DNA from 4 places in the Pseudoalteromonas xiamenensis genome. Region 3 is predicted to be linked to each of the others. Evidence: predicted binding sites of a transcription regulator. Region 3 holds the regulator's gene; each other region holds the start of a gene.

Region 1 (2,207 bases), 990 kb from region 3:
ACGTTAATCGATGAATGAGTTCAGGAAGGAGTTTTTCATGCAAAATAGCTTTTAATATTTCGGGCTCAGAGATGTCGACCTCAAACGTCGTCTCTACGCCAACCGATTTTCGAACTCGCTCTGTAACCACTTCCCGTTCATCAACTCCTTGACATCGACGCCATAATAGCGCGCCAAGCTTACCAAGTTGACGAACTAAGGTGAGTTCATCCAGGGCTTTAACGTCTCGACCAAACTCAAGCCCCACCGCCAATAGCTTTTCATGGGTAACCTTGCCAACTCCAGGTATTTTTTTAAGCGGTAATGAATCAATGAAATCAGCGACTTGGTTAGGAGCAATAACAAATTGGCCATTTGGTTTATTTTCATCACTGGCAATTTTGGCGAGAAATTTAATAGGTGCAATACCAGCACTTGCGGTTAAACTCGTTTCTCGTTCAATGTCAGCACGTATCTGCTGAGCAATTAATGTGGCACTGCCATTGAATAACGCACAAGAGGAGACATCGAGATACGCTTCATCTAACGACAGAGGTTCAATTCTATCCGTATACCGCTCGAAAATAGCACGTATCTGCTGCGAGACTTGCTTATAAACTGCCATACGTCCAGGTACGATAACTAAATCAGGGCATAATTTTTTAGCATGGTAATTTGACATAGCGGACCGCACACCAAATTCTCTGGCGAGATAATTTGAAGTAGACAATACGCCACGGTGACTTCGACCACCAATAGCCATAGGCACATTGGCAAGTGCTGGATTGTCTCGCATTTCAACGGCTGCGTAAAAGCAGTCCATGTCGATATGAATGAATTTCCTCATCGCCAACACCTGTTTATTTATACAGTCATTATTAATCACTTTATGCCTTTTTCGCAAGTCTTTATTGCTTCAACTCAAAGTGCTGCAATGTCATTAAATTAAGCCTAAACTAGTGCAATAATTAAAAATTAAAACTTACACCCGAACATTTCAAAGGAGTAAACATGGAATATCGACGTCTTGGTAGTAGCGGATTACAAGTTTCTCAGGTTTGTTTAGGCAGCATGACTTGGGGCAAGCAAAACAACCAACACGATGCTGATGAGCAGATCAATTACGCGCTTGCCAAAGGGGTCAATTTTATCGACACCGCGGAAATGTACGCAGTGCCTCCTTCCCCAGAAACCTACGGCAAAACCGAATCCATCATCGGTAGTTGGTTACACCGACATAAAGAGAAACGCGATGACGTCATCATCGCGACCAAAATTGCAGGAGGAGGCTTGTCGTGGGTGCGCGAAGGTCATCCCATTTCAGGCAAATCAGTTACCGAAGCGATTGATGATTCATTAATTCGCTTACAAACCGACTACATCGACTTGTACCAACTTCATTGGCCTAATCGCATTTCACCTCATTTTGGTAAACATTGGCCTGGTATGGTCCAACCAACACATGAAGATACCGAACAAGAAATCGCGGATATGTTAGATATCCTAGAAAGTATTGGTAAAGCCGTTGATGCCGGAAAAATACGCTACTTTGGTTTGTCGGATGACACGCCTTGGGGGATCCAAACCTATTTACGTCTAGCGCAGGCCAATAATTTACCAAACGTTGTGTCGATACAGAACGAATTCAATCTACTGCACACGAAAGATTGGCCATACCTCATCGAACAGTGCATTCACGAAGATATTGCTTACCTTCCGTGGTCGCCACTTGCAGGTGGAGCACTGACGGGGAAATACCTAAACGGAGCAAGACCAGAAGGCGCTCGTTGGAGCTTAGTACAGCGTCAAGGACTATTTCGAGATACTCAACTGTCAAATAAGGCGATTGCCGCCTACGTGGACGTTGCAAAAGCGCATAACATAACCCCTGCCCAATTAGCACTTGCTTGGTGTAATCAGGTAGACGGAGTTACCTCGACGATTATTGGGGCGACTACAATGAGTCAGTTAAAAGAAGATTTACATGCATTTTCGCTTCCGGTGGACGAGGCGCTTCTCAACGACATTTTCTCAGTTTACCAGCAATACCCTGTGCCATTTTAATCCTGACCAATGCGGCGATAGGCCGCATTGCCCCGCCCTATTCAATGTTCAAACCGCGTAATTTCACACATTGAGCCAACACATTCGCCTCATCTCAAAATGCCTCGGCAGGCAGAGGACTTGAAGAAACTGACGGCACAATTTAAAGTGTAGCGCTTTCGAAT
Region 2 (2,207 bases), 1.8 Mb from region 3:
CGCTCTGCGGTTTTCTTTCCTACACCAGGGATCTTAACTAACGTTGACGCATCTTCATTATGTACACATTGGACAAACTGCTGGGCTGACATGCCAGATAATATCGCAAGCGCTAACTTGGGCCCGACACCATTTGCTTTAATCAACTCACGAAACAGCGAACGCCGCTCTTTAGTAACAAAACCAAAAAGCAATTGCGCGTCTTCACGTACAACAAAGTGGGTATAAACCGCAACTGCCTCACCTAATTTTGGTAATTCATAAAAACAGGTCATTGGTAAGGATACTTCGTAGCCGACGCCATTAACGTCAATCAAGATCTCTGGCGGTTGCTTTTCTAATAATGTACCGCTCAAACGTCCAATCATGTGTCACCTTTATTGTCTTAATCTACCTCGAACCGTTTTTGTGGCACTACCGGCCAAACGGATCAAACTTTGTTCTGAATGCGCATGGCATATCGCAACGGCTAACGCGTCAGCAGCATCAGCCTGGGGTGTACCAGGTAATTTCAAAAGCTGTTTTACCATGTGTTGTACTTGTTCTTTCTTTGCTGCACCAGTTCCTACCACCGCCTGCTTTATCTGACGTGCCGAATATTCATACACTGGAAGGTCTTGTACTGTCGCAGCGACGATCGCTGCACCTCTAGCCTGCCCGAGCTTCAAAGCTGAATCAGGGTTTCTGGCTAAAAATACTTGTTCAATTGCGAACGAATCAGGGGAAAACTGTTCAATGAGTTGACTTATTCCCTGATAAATCATCTTGAGACGCGTCGGAAAGTCAAACTCACCTACTTTGATGCAGCCACTTCCAAGGTATTGAAACTTATTACCTTGATAAGACACTACACCGTAACCTGTTAATCTCGAGCCAGGGTCAATTCCAAGTACAATAGCCACATTACCCTCTCATCTCGACATACCGAATTCAAAAATTGGACTCAAATTCATCAATTTTATTGTAGACAGAACATCTCATCTACCTGCCGAGTTGTTGTTGTTCTTCTAAAAAGATTCGTAAACATAATGCCGTAATACTGTATGAATTACCAGTAACTTTACCACAGACACAAAAAAGGCGACCTAAGCGTCGCCTTTTTATTCAAAATTAGGTCGATTACTCTACAGCGTCTTCTGAACTCGCAATCGCAACTGCAATGGCTAATTCTTTTAACGCTTCCGGGTTTGCGACACTTGGTGCGTTTGTCATCAAACAAGAAGCTTGCGTGGTTTTCGGAAACGCAATCACGTCACGAATGTTATCTGTTCCACAAAGTAGCATAACCAGACGGTCAAGACCGAATGCTAAGCCCGCATGTGGTGGAGTACCATATTTGAGCGCTTCAAGTAAGAACCCAAACTTATCTTGTTGTTCTTGCTCGTTAATGCCCAAAATACGGAACACGGCCTGTTGCATTTTGTTGTTATGAATACGAACAGAACCACCGCCCACTTCGTAACCATTCAACACCATATCGTACGCGTCTGATAGCTGGTTTGCCGGATTCGCTTCTAACTCTTCGGCTGTGATGCCTTTTGGCGCTGTAAATGGATGGTGTACAGCGTGCAAGTTACCTTCGTCGTCTTCCTCAAACATTGGGAAGTCAACAACCCAAAGCGGCGCCCACTGATCTAAACGTGTTAATTCAAAATCAAGACCAAGCTTGATACGCAATGCGCCTAACGCTTCATTCACAACGTTACGCTTATCTGCGCCAAATAACAAAATATCACCTGTTTGCGCGTTAGTACGCTCAAGCAACCCATTGATTACATCTTCCGTTAAGAACTTCGCGATTGGCGATTGAATACCGTCAACACCCTGTGCGAGGTCATTCACTTTTAACCACGCTAGACCTTTCGCACCGTAAATACCAACAAACTTTGTATAGTCGTCGATTTGTTTACGTGACATTACAGCACCACCAGGTACTTTGATCACTGCAACACGACCTTTCTCGTCATTTGCAGGCGCTGAAAGCACTTTAAACTCAACGTCTCTAACTAAATCTGCGACATCCACAATTTCTAACGGGTTACGTAGGTCCGGCTTGTCTGAGCCAAATCGGCTCATCGCTTCGCTGTATGGCATCACAGGGAACTGGCCGAGATCCACGTTTTTGAATTCGAGCAACATTTCACGGATCATTTTTTCCGTAATTGCACGCACTTGATCAGACGTCAAAAATGACGTCTCGATATCGA
Region 3 (2,207 bases):
TCAGGTACCCACCAAGAATGGATAACGTCATCAGAGGTCATTAAGAATCGAACTTTTTTTCCAGTTGGGATAACCAGCGGTTTATCTACTTCTAATAGATAGTGTTCACCTTTTTCGGCTTTATCCGCGATTTGGTCCTGAGGTGTGGCGATAACGGAATAATAATCTACCCCTTCGCCCATATATTCGTAGTGCCATTTCCACTGCGATCCGGTTATTTTGATAGTGATGTCTGCTTTAGAGGCATCTTCCATCGCAATCAAAGTTTTTGTTGCGGGAACTGCCATTGCAATTAAGATCACAAAAGGAATCGCGGTCCAAAGAATTTCGACTTTGGTACTTTCATGGAACTGGGCAGGGGTCACCCCTTTTGATTTTCGGTGATGGATAATTGCCCAGAACATCGCAGCAAACACCACCACACCAATGACACAACAAATCAAGAAAATGGTCATGTGTAAGTCATATACTTGCTGACTTATATCCGTAACCCCTTCTCTCATGTTGTAGGCGCTATTCGCTAACGCCACTGTTGGTGCAATCCCTGCAAGCCAACCTACTGCAAACCGATACGCTTTCATATGACGTCTCCTTCAATTGCCTTACGAAGCGCGTTCAGGCAATCGTTATTATTATTGGATGACTGTCATAGTATGAGACCGAGGTCTTATACCAACTGCACGACTATTAACCAATTAGTCAATTTTTGAACAATTAGCAAGTAATGAAGGTTAATATGTTATGAATGGGTAATTTTTTGCGATGACTTGGAAATATATCTGGTAATGAACAAGTTATGTAACGTTATTTGAAAAAACAAAATAAAAAGCCCTTCAAATTTGCTTTGAAGGGCCTAAGATAACTCACACTTTTGGATGGTTTGGCGAAATTACATCCATTGATTATTTCTAATTACGCCAACGGCCAGACCTTCTACCGAAAAACTTTCATGTTCAAGATCAACTTCTATCGGAGAAAAATCTTCATTTTCAGCATGTAAGTACACTTTTTTGCCGATTTTCTCAAACCGCTTAACTGTAACGTCTTCTTCTACGCGAGCTACGACAACCTGTCCATTTTGCGCAACTTGCGTGCGGTGTACTGCGAGCAAATCACCATCTAAAATGCCGATATTCTTCATACTCATACCGTGTACGCGGAGCAAGTAATCCGCCATCGGTTTAAACATTTGCGCGTCAACTTTACAATGGCTTTCGATGTGCTGCTCGGCCAAGATTGGTTCACCTGCAGCAACACGACCGACAAGTGGTAAACCTAATTGTTCAGGTTCATCTTCTTCGACTAAACGAATACCACGGCTGGCACCCGGAACCATTTCAATCACGCCTTTTTTAGCAAGTGCTTTTAAATGCTCTTCTGCTGCGTTGGCGCTTTTAAAACCTAATGAATCTGCAATTTCTGCTCGCGTTGGCGGCATACCCGTATCGCGGATAAAAACCTTAATCAGTTCGAAAATTTGTTCTTGGCGTTTAGTTAACGGTCGCATATCACTGGTTTTCCATACAGTACAATTACCTGTGAGTATATACAGTTATTTAAAAATCGCAAATTTAATACCAAAGAACATAAAACCCATGATGAAAAATAAAAAAGCAGGCTTTACCCTGCTTGTTCGTCGTTTTTTGCTGACTAAAAAGTCATCTCGGGAATGTCTCCATCAACCACGAGTGCGCCTGCCGTTTTACGGACAATTTCCTCGACACTCACGCCCGGTGCTCGTTCGAGCAAATGAAACGCGCCATTCTTTATTTCCAGCAACGCCAAGTCAGTCAGCACTTTGTTTATACAACCAGCGCCAGTTAACGGAAGTGAACAGCGCTCAAGTACCTTGGATTCTCCTGCTTTGTTGGCATGCGTCATTGTACAGATGATGTTTTTTGCGCCGGCGACCAAATCCATGGCACCACCCATGCCTTTCACTAACGTGTTGGGGATCATCCAACTCGCGATATTACCGTGCTGATCAACTTCAAATGCACCAAGTACGGTTAAGTCCACATGCCCGCCACGGATCATCGCAAAACTTTCTGCAGAACTAAAAATTGCCGCACCTGGCACCGTCGTCACAGTTTCTTTGCCTGCATTAATGAGATCCGCGTCGAGTTCTTCATCCAGCGGGTATGGACCCATTCCCAAAAGTCCATTTTCAGATTGCAACATCACGGCTGTATCAGGAGGTACGTAGT
Region 4 (2,207 bases), 1.7 Mb from region 3:
CATTTCTAGTATTTGGGGTTTTCAAATAGCTCGTGAGCATATCGCGATGCAAAACACAGACGACCCTTTTGCTTTCACGTGTGACAGATTCCCGAATTTCCCCGAATTCATGCCATTGCACGAATGGCTGCCTAATTTTTTCGCAGCAACGGGTGATTGCGGAAACATTGATTGGATGTTTGTAGGTTTGAGCATGCCAGGCTGGATGGAGATCCTTTTTGCCCTGTATAGCGCCCTGTTTATTGCTGTGCTTGGGTTTCATCTTTTTAATTTAAAAAAGGTTTAGTGAGTGCCATTTACGTTGAAGCGAGTTAAAAAACTCGAACATTACAAAGTAACAGAGCGGCAAACGATTTTATCCATTGCACTGTCAGTAATAGATGTAAAACAAAAAGTGATCATGAGAGTGTGCAAATTGCTTTTGCTTACACCAGTATTTGCATCCCTCGCCTACTTCCAAGGTTGGTCACTTTTACCAATTTTACTGATTGCTGGACTACTCTACCCGATTCTGACTTTGCCCATTGAAATTTGGTTTGCTCGAAATCATTTTGATAAAGCCATTGAGATTTTCGAAAAGGGCTAATGCCCTTTTCTGCCTTTTTACAATTCAACTACCCCTCTTAGTTTATCAACCAATTTCGGTCCTATTCCTTTCACTAAGAGTAAATCATCTAAATTATTAAATTCACCAAGCTCAAGACGCTTATCCAAAATCGCCTGTGCTTTTTTCTCACCGATACCCGGCAACTGAGTCAACATGATGAGATCTGCAGTATTAAGATTTATTTTGAGCGGCTGAATTTGCGATGAGTCCGAAATCGTTTCTTGTTCATTCGCCATTACTGGAAACAAGGGTTGCAACGTACTTAGTATAAAAAATAGGGTAATAACTTTAATTAGGTTCATTTCTATTCCTCCTTGGACATATAAACCAACAATTGCTCTCCTGAGCAATGTAATAAAAGATAACTATTTAGTCCCTGTCAAAGCCGAAAAGATGAAATTTAGATGAAAAAATACCATGGGGACTTGCAAAAAATCACAGTTAGATTTACTGTATAAAAAAACAGTATTTCAATTGAGGGCGAATATGGCTGTTGTAATCAAATATGTGGTTGAAAGAGACGGAGTAGAACGTATGACATTCACCAGCAAAAAAGAGGCTGATGCCTACGATAAAATGTTGGATATTGCTGAGTCATTAGAAACCCTACTCCAGAAAGTAGACGTTCCTTTGAGCGAACAACAAGTGGAGTCACTTGCCCTCGAAATTGCAAAACGCAAAGAAGAATTTTCTTCAGTGCTTAAAGGCAGCACGCCTGTAGAGAAAAAACCAGCAAAATCCTCTGCAAAAGTAACTGAATTGAATAAGCAAGCGGGTTAACTTAGTCTTCTGTGTTTCTTTCCGATGATAGGCTTTGCATCTTGTTTAGGGTCTTAACCTAAAGCATTCGAGCTAAGCCTTTAACTGCTTTTGCGCAGTGCCTGCATCTCTTTCATATCCTATTGAGCGTGTGAATTTTTGATGTGTCCTGTGTCAACTTTTAAACACCAATACCGTAGTAAATTCAGCCTGATTTGCAGGACACCGAATATCCTATCTAAACAAAAAAGCCGCACTAAATCGCGCGGCCTTCACTGGATAAATCTCGTTCTATTTTAGAACGTTAACCATTGCATTGACGAAATAATCCATGTTGCCATGGCTAATACCCGCAACGTTTACACGGCTTGAACCGACCATATAGATGGCGTATTCCGTTTTTAATCTTTCAATTTGTTCTTTATTCAAACCTAAGAATGAGAACATACCGTGTTGACGCTCGATGAACGAGAAATCTTGTTCAACACCAGCTTCAGCTAAACGTGTTTTAATTAAACCACGGAATTCGTTGATACGACCGCGCATCTCGTCTAGCTCCTGATGCCACTCTTGAGTCAGTTCGTTACTACCCAAAATTGTCGCAACAATATCCGCACCGTGTGCCGGTGGCATTGAGTAAATACTGCGAACAACGCTTAGCAATACTGAATTAGAAACATCGGCTGTTGCTGCATTTTCGCTGATAATTGAACATGCACCAACGCGTTCACGGTACAATCCAAAATTCTTTGAACAAGATGAGCAAATGATTAATTCATCGACTGTGTCTGCCAACAATCTCAAGCCAGCGGCATCAGCGTCTAAACTAGTACCGAAACCT

What was found. The regulator LexA, encoded in region 3, represses DNA repair genes until DNA is damaged. The targets are predictions, from matches to a motif close to TACTGTATNNNNATACAGTA.
Region 1: the regulator LexA is predicted to act here: its motif matches at 834-853, upstream of dinB (DNA polymerase IV).
Region 2: the regulator LexA is predicted to act here: its motif matches at 1,038-1,057, upstream of ruvC (crossover junction endodeoxyribonuclease RuvC).
Region 4: the regulator LexA is predicted to act here: its motif matches at 1,056-1,075, upstream of NI389_RS03060 (YebG family protein).

The regions. Positions count from the first base shown of each region.
Region 1 is NZ_CP099917.1:1,336,850-1,339,056, forward strand. Features, by position in the region: gene dinB (DNA polymerase IV) at 1-826, opposite strand, end outside; gene NI389_RS06195 (aldo/keto reductase) at 991-2,043, shown strand.
Region 2 is NZ_CP099917.1:580,756-582,962, forward strand. Features, by position in the region: gene ruvA (Holliday junction branch migration protein RuvA) at 1-368, opposite strand, end outside; gene ruvC (crossover junction endodeoxyribonuclease RuvC) at 378-902, opposite strand; gene aspS (aspartate--tRNA ligase) at 1,120-2,207, opposite strand, start outside.
Region 3 is NZ_CP099917.1:2,331,722-2,333,928, reverse strand. Features, by position in the region: gene coxB (cytochrome c oxidase subunit II) at 1-581, opposite strand, end outside; gene lexA (transcriptional repressor LexA) at 890-1,507, opposite strand; gene NI389_RS10815 (3-oxoacid CoA-transferase subunit B) at 1,651-2,207, opposite strand, start outside.
Region 4 is NZ_CP099917.1:670,956-673,162, forward strand. Features, by position in the region: gene dsbB (disulfide bond formation protein DsbB) at 1-286, shown strand, start outside; gene NI389_RS03050 (hypothetical protein) at 290-586, shown strand; gene NI389_RS03055 (ComEA family DNA-binding protein) at 604-909, opposite strand; gene NI389_RS03060 (YebG family protein) at 1,094-1,387, shown strand; gene NI389_RS03065 (amino acid aminotransferase) at 1,658-2,207, opposite strand, start outside.